4 regions of the Virgibacillus xinjiangensis genome follow, and region 1 is predicted to be linked to each of the others. Evidence: riboswitches for the same ligand, from Rfam matches in the RefSeq annotation. Region 1 holds a riboswitch; each other region holds the start of a gene.

Region 1 (3,211 bases):
GGCCCAGACATTTGATATCTTCTTCCACCCGCTTTTTGATGGATTGCAAGGCACGGGACAACACCACAAATAACTTCAGGGACAACTCCTCGTCATTGTTACGCTGATCGTGATCAGTCATGAATACCATTCCTTTATAATTATCTCGAATTCGAAGTAATTATATCGGAGCCCATTATCCTTTGTCAACCCGATATGTATTTAAATCAAAAGGGAGTGGTATACACCCGCTTCGGAAATATACTTACTTCGCTTTCCACGGGCGGCTGGTGAGCCTCCGAATGCTATCGCACTTCGGGGTCTCACCTAGGCCTTTCCTCCCGTTGGAATCTGCGCATATTTCCTCCGCTGGTTCACTGCATTGTTACGTTCTTTCGCTTCATACCACCTCGTTATGACCCATCCTCCTGTCTTTCATGGAAAGTAGCTACGTCTATTTCCTGCGACCTAAGCACTCTTGCCAACGGCCGAGCTCGCGACAGCTTTTCCGGATATGGCAATTACAAGAACCAGGCCGGCAGCCATCAAAGCGCCATCCAGCAAGAGTGCAGAGCCCCAGTTGCCGGATTGGTCGCGAATCGCACCGGAGACCACCGGCGCCAGCACCGCACCGATTTCTGCAATCAGGTTAAGCATACCGAACATGGACCCCTTGTTCTCCGGCGGGGTGAGGTCGGATGCCAGTGCATGGGCAACAGGCTGCAAGGCGAAAAAGAATAGGCCGGATACAAATAGAATGACCGACATGACCACTGGATGACTATAGCCCATCATGACATAGCCAGCAAAAACAAAGATAAGCACCGTCAATACAGCCGTCAGAACGACAAGCACATTACGCCGTCCATTCGGGCGATCCGCCACTAAGTCGGAAATTTTGCCCCCCAGCGGGAATCCGATAATCCCGGCAATCCCGTTGAAGGAAGCTACCAATGCCGCTGCCATCAAGGCGCCTCCTCCAAAATCCTGCACAATCGATACGGACCAGAAACCATAGAACCATAGATGCCACATCACCGGAATGAAGAATAAGTACAGGAAAAAGAGATTCTTATTGGCCAACAATGGCTTGATTTCGGATTTCTTGGTCATGTACAAGTACAAAATCAGCAATGGACATAGTGCCACCAGGATGAATGCGATGGATACTTCTGTCAGGTTCAGTTGGACAGAAGCGAAGTAGATCCCCATCACGAGGAGCAGGAACACCGCCGAATACCCCGTCATATAACCGAATGTCTTTCCAAAGTTCGCTTTGATGCCCGGTGAGGACTTTTCGGTTGGCTGAACAGTACTGGCCTTCGGTTTCAAAAAGAAATATAAAACCAATCCGACGACCAAGGTCAGCGCTCCGGTTACATAGAAAGGAAAACGCCATGCATCGATGCCCATGAATGGCTCCGCAACTGTCAACAAGTATGGAATTCCCAACAGCCCTGCAGTCAGGCCGATGGACACACCGGTCAGTACGACCCCCATCCCGGTTCCGACTTTATTAGCCGGTGTGTGATAGGCGATATAGGAGCGGTCATTCGAGTAAAACACACCTTCTCCAAGCCCTAACAGGACACGGAACACGATGAATGCAATCAAACCGCCAACCAAACCAGTGAGCAATGTGGCAACACCGGCCCAAAAAATACTGCAGACAATGACGGCGCGATAACCGAATTTGTCGCCAAAATACCCGCCAGGGAACTGCATCAGCATGAATCCTGCGAAAAACAAGCTTCCGATCAATCCGCCAATCCCATGTGGATTATCTACATTAGCGAAAAATGATACTTCATTTTCAATCATATAGGTGATGATGGGGCCAGCTGCCGTCCGGTCGATATAGGAAATGACCCACCCCAACAACAGCAACCCCCAAATCGTGTGATACCTTTGCCAACCTTCTTTCACTTTTGCCATTTTCAACACATTCCTTTCGTTACTGGTGATAGCCAAGCCCTTGTAAAGGCGCCGGCATCGTTTTAGTTGAACTTATACTGTCTGTCGTTAAAGATGAAATTCTGATGATATACGAAAGCCCCTCTGCTTAGAGAGAGGGGCTTTTACGTAAAGACTCTGCCTCTCTTATCTCGCAAAGCCGGAAGCTCTGCAGGATGTAGCACCTTTTCAACATTATTGAAAGGTTGCCGGGTTTCATCGGGCCAGTCCCTCCACCACTCTTTATAAGAGATGTTCACTTGTGGTCTCTTCCAAGATTACTTCCAAACATCTTCTGCAATGTCCACTACATGGCGTACTTTCTGCCATTGCTGTTCTTCGGTCAGTTTATTTCCGTCCTCGGTGGAAGCGAATCCGCATTGTGGACTCAGGCAAAGCTGCTCCAAAGGAACATACTTGCTTGCTTCGTCTATCCGAGCTTTGACTTCCTCTGGATCCTCTAATTCACCGAACTTCGAGGTAATCAATCCCAATACCACGTATAGATCATTGCGGTTGATCTTGCGCAGCGGCTCAAAGCTTCCAGAGCGTTCGTCATCAAATTCCAGGAACAGTCCATCAACATCCAAGCCACCGAAGATGATGTCTGATAATGCTTCATAGCTGCCGCTGGTCATATAGGTTGATTTGTAATTACCCCGGCAGATATGCATAGTCACCAGCAAATCATCCGGCCTGTTGGCAATGGATTCATTGACAGCCCGAGCGCATAAGGCAGCAATTTTTTCCGGATCCTTCCCATTCTCTATCATCGATTTACGGCGTTCTTCCGAAAAGAAGATGGCCCAGGAAGTATCGTCGATTTGCAGATACCGGCAACCCTCATCATAAAGTGCCTGGATCACGCCTTGATATGCGGCAGCCAGATCGTCGACCAGCTCTTCGTCATTCTGGTATGTCCCTTCCTCAAATTCCCCCCTGAAATACAGCATGTTTGGACTTGGAATGGCGAATTTAGCCACTGCATCGCCAGCTAGGCTTTTCAGGAACTTGAAGTGTTCGATCATATAATGGCCGTTGAACCGGACCTTGTCTGTCACTTTCAGACCGCGCTTTCTTGTCTCTACACCGGTGAATTGCAATCCCTTCTCCGGCGTGTAACCTTCCACGCCATCGAAGCCTTCCAGAAAATCAAAGTGCCACCAGCTGCGCCTCAATTCCCCGTCGGTCACTGCTTGCAGGCCTGCTTCTTTCTGCTTTTCTACCAGCTTCACAATTTCCTCATCTTCTATTTGACGAAGCTGCTCTGCTGTAATCT
Region 2 (3,211 bases), on a different contig from region 1:
ACAATTAGGGGAAAGAGAGCCTACTGATTGTTAAATCCCCTTTATGATCATGGCTTAACAGCTTTAAATTCGTCAATGGTTTCCGGGGTGTTTTTGCCTTCTTTTCCTTCGAAGAGGTCGAGATTGACAGTCACATCCATACAGCCAAGGTATCTTCCGTTTTCATCACGTACTGCCATGAATTTTTGGTAAATCTGACCAGATTCACCACTGCGCTTAGGGAACCAAAATTCCCATTCATCGCGTTTTCCTGTATGGAAATCATTCAACAACTTTTCAACGTGGTGAGCCACTTTCGGGTGAAGCTCAAGCACGTGGCGGCCAATCGCTTCCTTCCGGCGACCATGCACACGGTTTGGATTATTTGAATACCAGCGGAAAATATCATCGGCATCACAAAAGCCCATTTCAAATGGCAGTAGATTAATGATGGAATCCAACGTGCTTGCTCTGATCGCCCCGGTTTCAAAATTAATCACAGCTTCAGGACTGATTAGTTCGGACAATTTTTGTTCAAGCATATCTAAATCTCTCCTTTAAGAATAGAATTTTATAAATAATAGTAAGCATAGACTCATCTGCTAATAATGCTATATAGCAGGTATGGACTTATAAAAGAAATCCGGTGCAGCCGTTCCTCTGATCACAGCTGAACTGGCGTTTACATGTTTTTCGCATATTGCTCATCAGGGATCTTATTCAGCATGACATATAGGCTTACGTCAGATGACCCAGTACTGGCAAATGCCAGCTCTTCATCGCCATTACATACAAGAACGTCATCCTGTTGTACAGGAACTTCTTTCCTATCTATGGTAAATGTACCTTCACCCTGTAGGACAAGTAAATATACATTGGAGCCAGGATGCTTATGTGCAGGCAAAGTTTGACCAGGTTCAAAGTTAAGCACAAACACCGTACTTTTGTCCTCTTTAAAAATAATCCGTTTCGTAAACCTCTCCTTATTCATTTCCATATATTCGTTAAGGTTTTGTATTTTCATGTCAACTTCCTCCCATTTGATGAATCATAAGTAAATCTGACTTTCTAACCAAAGTATATTCTAATAAACGGATAAAAAAATTGACCTAGGTCAATTTTGGAATGATTGATCTCAAAATAGCAGGGTTTTGAGCTAAACAGGCAAGATAGACTGAAAATTTTATTCCAGCTCCATCAGAGTCAGCCGATTAGTAACCAATCTATCGACTTGATCCGACATCTTCCTCCAAAAATCTCTTTATCTTATTGACAAAAAACTCACTCGAGTATAAAATTGCTCATTACTAACAAAAATTTTCTAATTTAATAATTTTACTTATCAAGAGTGACTGAGGGACAGGCCCAATGACGTCCGGCTACCTCCTTTTAGAAGGAAAGGTGCCAATTCCTGCAGAATAATTCGGATTTATTCTGGGAGATAAGGCGAAATAGACATACAGCCTCTTTCCCATTGGAAGAGGTTGTTTTGTGTCTATCAAAATTTATTAATTAGATACAAGGGGGATAGAAGCCAGGGGACAGTATTGGAAAAAGCCGAGTATTGCTATGGTAATACGGACGTTATTATATGTACCGTTATGCGAGGGCACAGTCGTTTAACTCAACGAAAGAAAATACACACAAGAGGTGAACAACTATGCAGGAAGAAAATAAAAGTAAAAAATTGCTGGATCGGATTCCACATCCACTTGCTCTATTGTTTTATATTGTAGTTGCTGCAGCTATTTTGACGTATATTATTCCGGCAGGATCTTATGAAAGGGAAGATGTGGATGGTGCCACTCGGACTATTCCTGGGACGTTTGATTTCATAGAGAGTAGTCCGGTTGGGATTCTCGATTTATTTACGGCAATTCCAGAAGGTTTCCAAGAAATGTCCGATATCGTCTTTGTCACATTCGCGGCTGCTATGATGTTCGGACTATTGGAAAGAACGGGGATGCTGGAAAACACAGTAGGGACCTTCATACGGAAAGTTGGTATGAACAGGCGTTTCCTTGTCGTTGTCATCATGACATTCGTTTATGGATTTTTCGGGATATTTGTAGGGCTTGAAAATAATATCGCCCTTATTCCAATCGCTGTATTAGTAAGTGTTGCAATTGGCGGAGATGCCATGCTCGGGGCCGGTATTGGAATTGGGGGTGTGCTTGTAGGATTTGGTTTATCTCCATTCAATCCTTATACAGTTGGTGTAGGACACAAGATAGCGGAAATGCAACTCTTCTCAGGATGGCTTTTCAGAAGTATTTTGGTGTTTGCTATATTATCCGTATTAGCTTATTTTAACGTAAGGTATTTCAAAAAGATTTTAAAGAACCCGGGTAAAAGCCTGGGGTATGACATAGATACTCAAGACATGTCACTCAGCAAACCGCTTGATACATATCACATGAGAAAAAAAGATATTGCCATGCTATTGGTATTCATCTCTGGGATCATTATCATGCTCACTGGTATCTTCACCCAAGGATGGTATATCAATGAAGTAGCTGCGATCTATCTGATGATCGGGATGGTCTGTGGACTGATTGCTGGGTTGAATGGCAGTGAGATTGCCAAAGTATTTTCCAAAGCGCTAGAACCTAGTGCATTGGCAGCTATCTTGATTGGGGTGGCAATGGCGACTCAAGTAGTGATGAACCAGGGTAATATCAGTGATACAGTTGCTCATGGCCTTGTCTCTGTGCTGGATTATTTGCCAACAACACTAGCGGTCTTGTTCATGACGGTAGCCCAGTCGATCATTAATATTCTGATTCCTAGTGGGAGTGGACAAGCAATGGTGACACTGCCGATCATGATTCCGGTCGGTGATATGTTGGATATTACACGGCAATCGACCATTTTAGCATTCCAAGTCGGTGATGGCCTTACCAATTTATTTTCCCCAACATTGGGCGGGCTGATGGCAATGCTTGGTTTATGCAGAGTACCTTATGGAAGATGGCTTCGTTATATTGTCCCGTTTGCCATCATAGCACTCTGTATCGCTTGGATTGCCTTGGTCATCAGTGTATTGATTAATTGGGGTGGCTCCCTCTAAAATAAAGTTTACTTTGTTGGATGGTTGGTCCAACTTGGTCCGTTGTACGTAACCGTTTGGTGTTCATCACCAGACGGTTTTATTTGTATAGGATTGTTTATATCTGATAGATGCTCCACTTCCGTTTGGTTTGTTAACGGCTCTGTGGTTCATTGAAGTCTC
Region 3 (3,211 bases), on a different contig from region 1:
CATCACTACCAGGGTACTGCCCAGTGCAATGAGTACCAGCATAAAGCCAGCCCCCTCAAATAAACCAAAATAATTCATGATACCTACTGTAGCAGGGATGAAAAACAATGCAAGATGCCTGACCACGAACTGTGCTCCCTCATCTACCCAATGGGGTTTGACAATCCCGGCCATCAACAAAGAAAACAGCAGTACCAAGCCAATGACGCTCCCAGGTATAAACAAATCAAATGCTTGTTGAATACGGGTACCTATCCAGTACATTCCGAATAGCACCGAGACATGCAGCATAACTTTCACGAACTTTTGCAAGAGCGCTCACTCCAATTTCCATTTCATACAGTCTAGTATAGCAAAAATGATAGATACCAAGAAAAAACAAAACCGGACAGCAGTCAATTGCTGTCCGGTTTTTCCTGTTAGTTGGCCAATCTTTTTCACTCAGCTGAGTTGGAGGCATGCCCACCAACTGGCGGGAACTCGTATTAGTGTAAATCCTAGGTACCAGAAGACTGCAAAGGGCAACCAGGCTCCTATGCGGTCTATCTTCTAACCTATCTTCTTATTTCCAAACTTCTCCGGAGACTTCCAGGACATGGCGGATCTTGGCCCACTGGTCCTCTTCTGAAATATCATTCCCCTCTTCTGTGGAGGCGAAGCCGCATTGTGGACTTAGAGCAAGCTGTTCATATGGCAGGTACTCGGCAGCTCTGGAAATCCGCGACTTGACTTCTTCTTTCTCTTCCATCTCCCCGACCTTGGTAGTAATCAGGCCGAGAACCACGTGGAGGTCATCTCTTTTCACATGCTTCAGAGGCTCGAATCCACCAGAACGCTCATCATCAAATTCCAGGAAGAGCCCATCCACCTGAAGCTGGCTGAAAATGATTTCGGAAACAGCCGCATATGAACCTTCACTGAAATAATGGGAGCGGTAGTTTCCGCGGCAAATGTGCATGGTGATCAGCATATCATCCGGACGCCCCTCGAGTGATTCATTGATGGCGCGTGTGAAGAGATCCCGCAGCTTCTCTGGATCATACCCCTTGTCGCGAAGGGATTGAAGACCTTTCTCCGATAAGAAAGTAGCCCAAGAAGTGTCATCCAGTTGCAGGTAGCGGCACCCAGCCTCATAAAATGCTTGGATAGCTTTCCTGTATGCATTCGTCAAGTCTGGAAGAATGGCTTCTACTCCATAGGCATCCTCATCTATCTCTCCTCGAAGCAGGAGCATATTCGGGCTCGGAATGGTCATCTTTGGTACATGTTGATCTCCTACCTGGTTATGTAGAAATTTATAGTGGTCCAGGAATGGGTGGCTTTCATCAAAATCCACTCGGTCGATTACTTTGATGGAACGGGATTTGGTTTGGATTCCGTCAAAGGTGATTCCTTTCCCTGAATCATAGCCTTTCACACCCACAAGATTTTCCAGGAAATCAAAATGCCACCAAGAACGGCGGAACTCTCCATCGGTGATGGACTGCAATCCTGCTTCCTTTTGCTTTTCCACCAGCTTGATGATTTCTTCGTCTTCCACTTTCCGCAGCTGTTCTGCAGTGATTTCTCCATTTGCTCTTTGCAATCTTGCCTGTTTCAACCTCTGCGGACGCAACAAGCTTCCCACATGGTCCCCTTTGAATGGTGCTTTTTTCTCTAATTTTACTGCCATTATGTATTCCTCTCCTTCTGAGTTGTATGTAATGAAACAGGGCCTCTCCATAAGAAGAGACCCTGTAGAAACAGTTTATCCCTCTTATCTTTCAAGCTTATACAGCTTGCTGGACGTAGCACCTTGTCGAAAGACAGGTTGCTGAGGCTTCATCGGTCCAGTCCCTCGGCCTCTCCGGATAAGAAACAATTCACTCAATTATCTGTAATTTCATATCTACTATAATAGCATTTTTCCCTTGAAAAGCAAAGTGGAGCACTAATTCCATTGGTATGGAGTCTGCTGATAGACATAGTAATTCAACCAATTGGAAAACAGCAGATGTGTATGGGATCTCCAAGTATTCAACGGATCTTGGTTCACATCATTATTTGGAAAGTAATTTTCTGGGACATCAATATCCAGTCCTTTATCAAGATCACGGGCGTATTCTTCCGCCAGCGTGTCTGCATCATATTCCAAGTGCCCAGTCACCATAATATGCTTTTCATCTTTGGATAAGATGATGAATGCACCCGCCTCTTCCGATGAAGATAGAAGCAGTAGACGAGGATCTTCCTCAATCTCTTCCATAGAAACCGCAGTATAACGAGAGTGTGGAGCATTGAATACATCTTCAAACCCTCGAACCAAATTGATGGTCTGGTCAGCAACCTGATGCTGATAAATCCCCGAGAGCTTCTTCGGCAACGGGAATTTGCCGATACCATAGTGATAATACAAGCAGGCCTGTGCCCCCCAACAGATATTCAAGACAGAGGTTACATTGTTCTTGCTCCACTCCATGATTTCCGTCAATTCTTCCCAATAGTCCACCTCTTCAAATGCAAGGTGTTCGATTGGAGCACCAGTGATGATCATTCCATCAAAGCGGCGGTCTTTAACTTCACTGAATGTTTCATAGAACGTATCCAAATGGGATTTGCTGGTAGTTTTCGCTTCATGTGTCTTCATCCGCAGAAAAGATATATTTACTTGCAACGGCGTATTTCCCAATAGGCGAAGCAGCTGCAGTTCCGTACGTTCCTTTTCCGGCATGAGATTGACGATCAGTATATTCAGTGGACGGATATCTTGAGACCTTGCACGATCTTCATCCATGACAAATATCTTTTCATGTCTCAGCTCTTCCGTAGCAGGCAGTTCTTTCGGTATATTTATTGGCAACAGCATCTCCCCCTGTGATTGCTCAGATAATGCTTACTATTATAAAGATAATGCAAAATTCCCGCAACACCTTTCAGCTAAGATTGGAGCGGACTTGGTTTAACAGCCCCCCTTAACTGGCAATCCACTTCGCAGCAGCTAGTAAATCAGGAAAAACAAAATCTGCAACAACTCCTCCAGAATCTCCATTACCAACCAGGATCGTTCTTACTCCTGCATCCCTTCCTGCAAGAATATCTGGTTCACGGTCACCTACCATATAACTTTCTTTCAGGTTTACCTGGTGCTTCTCCGCTAAATCCAGTATCATCTGAGGCTTCGGCTTACGGCACGCACAATTGGCATAGGGCTTATGAGGACAGTAAGCAATAT
Region 4 (3,211 bases), on a different contig from region 1:
AGGCAGCTATCCGGACTCCCATCTGTCTCGATGAAAGCATTACATCCTTGGAGGATGCCACGAAAGCGGTAGAGCTGGGCAGCTGCAAGGTAGTCAATCTGAAAATCAGCCGGGTCGGCGGACTCACAGAAGCCAGGCGGATCCATGACTATTGCCAAGAACAGGGGATAGCGGTCTGGTGCGGCGGCATGCTGGAGGCGGGTGTCGGCCGTGCTCATAATATCGCATTGACCACCCTTCCGCAGTTCGTGCTGCCAGGTGACACTTCCGGGTCTTCAAGATATTGGGAAAAGGATATCATTCAGCCGGAAGTGACGGCAACTGATGGAGAGATCGTAGTGCCGGAACAGCCAGGTATCGGTTTTCAATTGGACGAAGAAGCCGTCAGGAGCTTTACCGTGGAAGAAAAAACGTTCGATTTCTAGCAATAGAAACAAGAAGCGACCATCCCTTTGGAGGAAGGTCGCTTCTTGTTTTTGATTAGAGTCGCTTCAATGCCTGGTCCAAATCCTGCATCAGGTCTTCTGCACGCTCGATGCCGATGGAGAAGCGGAGCAATGTGTCGGAAATGCCGCGGCTTTCCCTTTCCTCTTTCGGTATTTCTGCATGTGTCTGGGTCGCCGGATAGGTAATAAAGCTTTCTACACCGCCGAGACTTTCAGCAAAGGTGATGAGCTCCAAATTCTGAAGCAGCGGATCGACCCAATCGCTGTTTTCCAGGCGGAAGGACAGCATGCCGCCTTTTCCTGGATACAGGACATCTGTAACCGCCGGATGATTCTCCAAGAATTCGGCAATCTGCCTGGCATTCTCCTGGTGCCGGTCCATTCTAAGGGATAGTGTCTTTAGACCACGCATGACAAGCCAGGAATCGAAGGCGGACAGTACCGCGCCGGACGTGTTATGGAGAACTGCCAGCTTCTCACATAGCTCGTCCCCTTTGGCTGCAACGAGGCCGGCAAGGACATCATTATGGCCGCCGATATATTTGGTGGCACTATGGATGACGATGTCGGCTCCTGATTCGATCGGCCGCTGCAGATAAGGGGTGAGGAAGGTATTGTCCACGATCAAGAGCAGGTTGCGGCTTTTGGCCAGTTCCGCAACTTCAGCGATATCGATCTCCTGCATCAGTGGATTGGTCGGCGTTTCCAGGAAAATCGCTTTTGTCTGATCGGTGATAAGCTTTTCTGTTTCCTCTATGCTGATGAACTCCGTATAACGGGTCCGGATATCATATGCCTGTTCATATTGCTCCAAGATGCGGTATGTACCGCCATATAGATCTTCCGGTGCAATGATCTCATCCCCGCTTTTGAAAAGGGATAGCACGAGCTGGATGGCGGACATGCCTGAACTGCAGGCAAACCCCCTGTCACCGGATTCCAAATCGGCGATTCCGTCCTCCAGAAGGGTTCGGGTAGGGTTTTTGGTGCGTGTATAATCATACCCGGTGGACTGTCCGAGACCCACGTGCTGATAGGCGGTCGACATATAGATCGGTGGATTGATGGCTCCTGTCTTTTCATCACTTCTGTTCCCCAACTGGGCCAGTTTCGTTTCAATGCTCTTGTCGGTCATTTCTTCATCTCCTTGATTGTCATTTCATACGGCAAGGAATAGGCTATCCTGCAGCAGGTTGCAACTGCTGGGGAAACCGTCTATTCCTTTTTTGTGTTTTAGGAATACATGAAAGCCCTCTTCTTATCCACAAGAAGAGGGCTTGGCTTAAAGCTCATTCTCTTCTTATCTTCAGCACACAAGCTTCTGGAATTGGCACAGTACTGCACGGTAGTCAGTCTGCTGCCGAGGCTTCGAAGGGCCAGTCCCTCCACCTCTCTGGATAAGAAAATTCAGTATTCTATTGATTTAATACTGACATTACACCTGGCGACCGGAAAAGTCAAGATGCATAGCGTGACGGAAAATTCTGCCTATTAGAGTGGTTGGACAAGCGGCCGCATCAACTGGTCAAAATATAGCCAACCACAGCTACATAGCTGGCCAATGCCAGGGATGAAGGCAGCAGGTAGGTCCACATATTCCTGGTCCTGTCGCGCTTAATGGTCACCATCACGATGGTGGTGAGCAGGAAACCGATGATGGATAGATAGAGGAGATCATCGCTTGCTGCCTGCCACATGTTTCCTCCAGGGTAAAAGAAATCACCGGCAGCAAGAATCGTGATATTGAAGGCATTGCTGCCAAGCAGTGTACCCACGGCAAGGTTCATATTCGACAAACGCAGGGCCGTATACACACTTGCTGCATCCGGAAGGGAAGTCGCCAATGCAATCATCAGACTGCCGACAGCTGTGGCGCTGATGGCTGTTTCCCGGGAAATCGCATCCCCTGTGACCGACAAGCTGCTGCCTGTAATGAAAATGATGACAGCGAACAAGAGGAAACGCCGGATGGCAGAGCCTAGACCGCTGGTGGTTACCGGGTCAGGCTTATCCTCCTCTTGTGGGCTGCCGGACAAGAATTTCATTCCAACCAAGTAGACCGTAACAAGCGCGAGACTGGTGAAACCCAACTCAAATAAGGAGACATCAAAATCAAAACCAAGACCCAGCGTAATGAGTACGCAGAGGAATAAGGCCAGATAGCCAGTATACAAGTGGTTATGCGACACAGTCAGGAAAAGACGTTTTTTCCGGAAGTGCACGTCGAGCAGGAACAGTACAAACATATTGAACAGAATGCTGCCCACTCCATTTCCGATCACAATATCCGCATTGCCGATGACACTTGCTGATATGGTTGCTGTGAGTTCCGGAAGGGAAGTGGCAATGGAAAGCAGCAGAGTTCCTGCCAGGAATCCGCCTAATTTGGCTTTATGGCTGATAATATTGGCATACTTTGATAGTTGAGTAGCGGCAAAGACAGAAAGAATTGCTGAGATGATGAAAATGACGAGTAATGTGACGGAATTAATAGGCGATCTGCTCCTTTCATGACGTACCGCGAATGTAAAGTGTTTTCTATGTTTGCATTCCCCATTTCCTGTAAGAATAACAAGGTTGGAACAGTAATTTTCTGGAAACCGGCCATGGAAAGGTATTTGGACAGAATACATGCCCGGGTGGCGAGATAGATGTTATCATAGGTAAAGAATACCAGCATAGAAAGGGTCCATTTGAATGAAAATCGTTTCGATCGACTTTGAAACTGCCAATGAAAAACGCTTCAGCCCTTGCGCGGTTGGCGT

What was found. Region 1 has a riboswitch for S-adenosylmethionine ahead of ACFOGI_RS11275 (MFS transporter). Riboswitches for the same ligand answer to the same signal wherever they lie in the genome.
Region 2: it holds a riboswitch for S-adenosylmethionine, as region 1 does, so the genes downstream of both, ACFOGI_RS05375 (YfcC family protein) here and ACFOGI_RS11275 (MFS transporter) in region 1, are expected to answer to the same signal.
Region 3: it holds a riboswitch for S-adenosylmethionine, as region 1 does, so the genes downstream of both, ACFOGI_RS12890 (5-methyltetrahydropteroyltriglutamate--homocysteine S-methyltransferase) here and ACFOGI_RS11275 (MFS transporter) in region 1, are expected to answer to the same signal.
Region 4: it holds a riboswitch for S-adenosylmethionine, as region 1 does, so the genes downstream of both, ACFOGI_RS00660 (methionine biosynthesis PLP-dependent protein) here and ACFOGI_RS11275 (MFS transporter) in region 1, are expected to answer to the same signal.

Annotation. Positions count from the first base shown of each region.
Region 1 covers NZ_JBHRSA010000043.1:45,778-48,988, reverse strand. Annotated here, with positions in the region: gene ACFOGI_RS11280 (MarR family winged helix-turn-helix transcriptional regulator) at 1-121, opposite strand, end outside; gene ACFOGI_RS11275 (MFS transporter) at 448-1,914, opposite strand; SAM riboswitch class I at 2,077-2,184, opposite strand; gene ACFOGI_RS11270 (5-methyltetrahydropteroyltriglutamate--homocysteine S-methyltransferase) at 2,211-3,211, opposite strand, start outside.
Region 2 covers NZ_JBHRSA010000020.1:11,757-14,967, reverse strand. Annotated here, with positions in the region: gene ACFOGI_RS05385 (PAS domain-containing protein) at 48-521, opposite strand; gene ACFOGI_RS05380 (cupin domain-containing protein) at 662-1,003, opposite strand; SAM riboswitch class I at 1,316-1,427, shown strand; gene ACFOGI_RS05375 (YfcC family protein) at 1,640-3,049, shown strand.
Region 3 covers NZ_JBHRSA010000046.1:175,128-178,338, reverse strand. Annotated here, with positions in the region: gene ACFOGI_RS12895 (CidA/LrgA family protein) at 1-312, opposite strand, end outside; gene ACFOGI_RS12890 (5-methyltetrahydropteroyltriglutamate--homocysteine S-methyltransferase) at 563-1,672, opposite strand; SAM riboswitch class I at 1,754-1,857, opposite strand; gene metA (homoserine O-acetyltransferase MetA) at 1,931-2,839, opposite strand; gene ACFOGI_RS12880 (D-glycero-alpha-D-manno-heptose-1,7-bisphosphate 7-phosphatase) at 2,952-3,211, opposite strand, start outside.
Region 4 covers NZ_JBHRSA010000003.1:111,611-114,821, forward strand. Annotated here, with positions in the region: gene menC (o-succinylbenzoate synthase) at 1-425, shown strand, start outside; gene ACFOGI_RS00660 (methionine biosynthesis PLP-dependent protein) at 481-1,581, opposite strand; SAM riboswitch class I at 1,744-1,850, opposite strand; gene ACFOGI_RS00665 (sodium:calcium antiporter) at 1,964-3,079, opposite strand; gene ACFOGI_RS00670 (3'-5' exonuclease) at 3,144-3,211, shown strand, end outside.